2 regions of the Bacillus sp. URHA0034 genome follow, and region 2 is predicted to be linked to the other one. Evidence: predicted binding sites of a transcription regulator. Region 2 holds the regulator's gene; the other holds the start of a gene.

Region 1 (2,405 bases), 1.5 Mb from region 2:
TGGAATTTTTGTTTTTTCTTCAATGATTTCTTGAATATCAGAAACCGTAACAACCGGTCGGATTTCAGTTGTGCCGGCATTTACTGTCTTTTCTAGTTTTGCTTCCTCATCACGGAGTAAAGCTGCCTTTTCGTACTGTTCTTTTTTGAGTGCTTCTTCTTTTTCATGCGCTATCTCTTTTAAACGTTGTTCAACTTGTTCTGTGTTTTTGTCATCTAAAGTAAGATTTAATCTAGAGCCGGCTTCATCAAGTAAATCAATGGCTTTATCCGGTAAGAAGCGGTCTTGGATATAGCGTTGGGACAACTGTACACAAGCATGAATGGCTTCCTCAGAATAAGTGACATCGTGATAGTCTTCGTATTTCTTTTGAATACCTTTTAAAATTTCAATTGCTGCTTCTGGTGTTGGCTCAAGAACATGAACGGGCTGGAAGCGGCGTTCTAACGCAGAGTCTTTTTCAATTTGACGATATTCTTTCAAAGTCGTAGCACCGACAACTTGTAACTCGCCTCGAGCAAGGGCTGGTTTTAAGATATTGCCAGCATCCATTGATCCTTCAGCTGAACCGGCACCCACAAGCAGATGAATCTCATCAATGAAAAGAATGATATTTTTTCGATTCTGTAGTTCTGAGATTAGCTGTTTCATTCTTTCTTCAAATTGACCCCGGATACCTGTATTCGCAACAAGTGAGGCAACGTCTAATAAGTAAATCTCTTTATTGCGTAATTTACCAGGGACATCACCGCTTGCAATTTTCAGAGCTAGACCTTCTGCAATCGCCGTTTTACCGACACCAGGTTCACCGATTAAGACTGGATTATTTTTATTTCTTCTATTTAAAATTTCAATTACGCGTTTAATTTCTTCATCACGACCAATGACAGGGTCAATTAAACCTGCCTTTGCCATTGTGCTGAGATTTCTTCCAAACTGATCGATAAAACCGTTATGGCTATTATGTCTGTCCATGTCAGGTGATGGCTGGTCCATCATCTCTTTTTCTTGTGGGAATCCTTTCGCGATAAAAAAGTTATCAAATGGGAAGTTAGAAAATGAATTCATATTTGAACCAAATCCTGCTCCAAGGGATTGCTTTTCTTTTGCATAGCATTCGTGGCAGAGTTTCATTTCCTTACGTTGTCCATTGAAATTCAAATTTAATTGTACATTGGCCTGATTTTGCTGGCATTGTTGACAAAGCATAAGTAAATTACCTCCTAGTATCTATAAATTAAATGTAAAGTTTGACTTTGACTATATTTGACCTTATGAGCATAGTATACTCTGACCTTTTTTGACTTTCAAGTAGTTTGTTTATAGAAATGATTCCCAACGACAAAAGCGTGCGCTGGAGCTAGATGTGTCTAAACGTAAATCTATTTCCTAAAACACGAAAAAGCTCGTCTTTGTTTGTCCCTTGTCTCATATAGTGATGATAAGGGGGAGATGAGGTGAAGAAGAATTGGACTCAAGCTTTTCAAATTGCTGCAGTTTATGTGGGAACTGTAGTAGGGGCCGGATTTGCAACAGGAAAAGAAATTGTTGAGTTTTTTTCTCGATTTGGTTTCTTCGGGCTACTTAGTATAATCATGAGCGGTTATCTTTTCATTGCTTTGGGTTCCAAGCTTATGAGGATGGCCGCCTATATAGATGCAAAATCGTACCAAGAGTTTAATGTGTATTTATTTGGAAAATGGCCAAGCCGAATTATCAATGTCTTTATGCTCTTTATGCTTCTTGGTGTTAGCGCTGTGATGCTTTCAGGCGCAGGGGCAGTGTTTGAAGAACAACTAGGTCTAACGAAGAATGTCGGTGTTTTTTTGACGATTATTCTTTCGATATTGGTGATGTTAATTGGTACAAAAGGGCTATTTGCTGTTAATACGTTTGTAGTTCCTTTAATGATTAGTTTTAGTGTAATTCTTATGGTATTTTCGGTTCAGTTACCGAATTTTATGGATCGTTTATTATTTATTCCTCATGCTGACGATGGCTGGAAAAGTGTAGTAGCGCCGTTTTCTTATGTTGCATTGAATCTTGGGCTCGCTCAGGCCGTTCTAGTACCAATTGCAACTGAGGTGAAAGAAGATTGGACGATTAAATGGGGGGGGATTCTCGGAGGTGCTGCGTTAACATTAATCTTATGTGCGAGTCATTTTACCTTAATCATGCTGCCCAATTTAGACATGTACAATATTCCAATGGCCATTGTGATGAAAAATCTTGCACCCTTCCTTTATTGGATTTATGTTCTAGTGATTTATGGGGAAATCTTCACATCGGTAATCGGAAATGTCTTTGGGCTTGATCGCCAATTGAAGCAATATTTACCCATACCCACTATTATTTCGGTTACGGCGATTTTTCTGGTTTCCTATCTAATAAGTCTTGTGAACTAC
Region 2 (2,405 bases):
TAAAATTAACCCGGGCAGATGCATCATGACAGATGCTCTGAGACCTGTTCCTACATTGGTGGGACAACTAGTTAAATAGCCATATTTTTCATCAAAGGCATAATGGATTTGTTCTTCAAGCCAATCATCTATTTCATTCGCCGCATGTAACGCTTCTGCTAATTGCAGACCAGGAAATAAACACTGAATACGAATATGGTCCTCTTCATTTATCATAATACTAACTTCTTCATTTTCTGTTAATAGAACAGCACCATATGGAGATTCCTCCGCCAACAGTGGACTAATTAAATGCTTTTCTACTAAAACCCGCTTATGAAGAGGCTGCATTTCATCCATTTTCAATAATTCCATTGTACCGAAGCTCTCAACAGTAGATTTTTTAAGAATATCCTCCATGGTATCTATAATCACTTTTGCCTCGTCGTGTGAAAAAACAGTTGGGAAATTATAAGATTCAAAATTTCGCGCAAGACGAATCCGGGAGCTAAGGACAATATCAGAATCTGGGCCTTCTTCGCTCATCCAAGAGCTGACGGCTTGATTAAAAAATCTTTCAACTGACACTTTATTCCCCTCCCTCTTCATTTCCAGCTATTTGTTTTTCTAATGTACGGACTTGATCGCGAATTTCAGCTGCTTTCTCAAATTCTTCTTTGGTGATGGCCTCTCTTAAGTCCAGTTTCAACTCTTCAATCTGTTTGCGAAGTTGAAACTCACCGCCGATTCTTTTCGGGATTTTACCATTATGGGTCCAGTTTCCACTATGAAGGCGTCTTAAAACAGGCTTTAACTGATCTTTAAATGTATCATAGCATTGAGCACAGCCAAAACGGCCAACTTTTAAAAACTGGGGAAATGTCATCGAACAATGCTGACATTGAAGGATTTCCTCTTGTTGAAATGGACTTTCACTCGGCTTTTGGAAAGATGGATCAATATTTAATAAACCTGCCAAAAGGTTGTTAAACGCAAATCCCGATTCCCCATTCATGATAAACATTTCGCCTTTCTCCTGAGCACACTTCTCACATAGATGGACTTCTGTTTTTTCTCCATTAATAATTTTGGTAAAATGAAGAGCTGCAGGCCTTTGATTGCATTCCTGACAAATCATATATTTTCACCTCTTTAGGCTGCATAATTATTTATATTTTAAGGAAGTTAACATTGCTTTTAACATTCTCGCTCTTAATTCATCGCGGAATGGAAGATCAATATATAGTACAGAACGATCAATGACACTTAGCATAATTTTTGCTTCTCGTTTTGTAATGACCTCCTCATGAACAAGTCTTATGATTACGTCTTCGGCGGTCGTTTGACTTATACGATTGTTGACAAGGGACAGCAAATGATCAATTAAATGGGCTAAGTCGTGGGATTGGACCTTCATTATCCGAATAAATCCGCCGCCGCCCCGTTTACTCTCAACAATATATCCTCTTTCAATCGTAAAACGGGTATTAATAACATAGTTTATTTGTGAAGGAACACATTGAAATTTATCGGCAATTTCACTTCTTTTAATCTCAACAAGATCTTCTTCACTCATTTCTAAAACCTGCTTTAGATATTTTTCAATAATATCGGAAATGTTTCTCATCTTCCCACCTCCCATCTTCTGACTTTGACTATATTTGACTTTAATTATACTGAAAATTTTATGGAGATGCAACGATTCACTATTACTGATTTTCTCCAAATTTCACGGTTGTGAAACCTAAAAAGCCCAGAAAATAAGTGTCTATAAAATTCGACTTTTTTCGTAAATATTAACTTTCTATAAAGCTGTTATCATTTTTATAGTAATATTAGGGAAGGATATGTGAAAATCATGGGGATCATCTGTAGTTCCTTATTGGGGTTTTAGGAACAGAAGTGTGGAATAAGGGATATTAAAAATAATCAAACAAAAAAAGACAACCCTTCACGGATTGTCTTTTTTTGCCTGGCAACGTCCTACTCTCACAGGGACAAAGTCCCAACTACCATCGGCGCTGAGAAGCTTAACTTCCGTGTTCGGTATGGGAACGGGTGTGACCTTCTCGCCTTGATTACCAGACTTATGAAATTAGAGAGATCGTTCTCTCAAAACTAGATAGTATAGAAGAAATTCGTAAAAACGAGTTATTCGCTTTAAAAAATATGGTTAAGTCCTCGATCGATTAGTATCAGTCAGCTCCACATGTCGCCACGCTTCCACCTCTGACCTATCAACCTGATCATCTTTCAGGGATCTTACTAGCTTGACGCTATGGGAAATCTCATCTTGAGGGGGGCTTCATGCTTAGATGCTTTCAGCACTTATCCCGTCCGCACATAGCTACCCAGCGATGCCTTTGGCAAGACAACTGGTACACCAGCGGTGCGTCCATCCCGGTCCTCTCGTACTAAGGACAGCT

Evidence for each region. Region 2 encodes CtsR, which represses protease genes until heat stress. Its sites were predicted from a motif close to ATGGTCAATAAAGGTCAAACA; they were not measured.
Region 1: a site for CtsR is predicted at 1,288-1,308, ahead of ACZ9EE_RS08615 (ATP-dependent Clp protease ATP-binding subunit). Genes of this name have one in related genera too.

The regions. Positions count from the first base shown of each region.
Region 1 covers NZ_JBWCDK010000002.1:1,342,775-1,345,179, reverse strand. The annotation lists gene ACZ9EE_RS08615 (ATP-dependent Clp protease ATP-binding subunit) at 1-1,209, opposite strand, end outside; gene ACZ9EE_RS08610 (YkvI family membrane protein) at 1,458-2,405, shown strand, end outside.
Region 2 covers NZ_JBWCDK010000002.1:2,802,940-2,805,344, forward strand. The annotation lists gene ACZ9EE_RS15520 (protein arginine kinase) at 1-567, opposite strand, end outside; gene ACZ9EE_RS15525 (UvrB/UvrC motif-containing protein) at 569-1,117, opposite strand; gene ACZ9EE_RS15530 (CtsR family transcriptional regulator) at 1,145-1,606, opposite strand; rRNA gene rrf (5S ribosomal RNA) at 1,950-2,065, opposite strand; rRNA gene ACZ9EE_RS15540 (23S ribosomal RNA) at 2,149-2,405, opposite strand, start outside.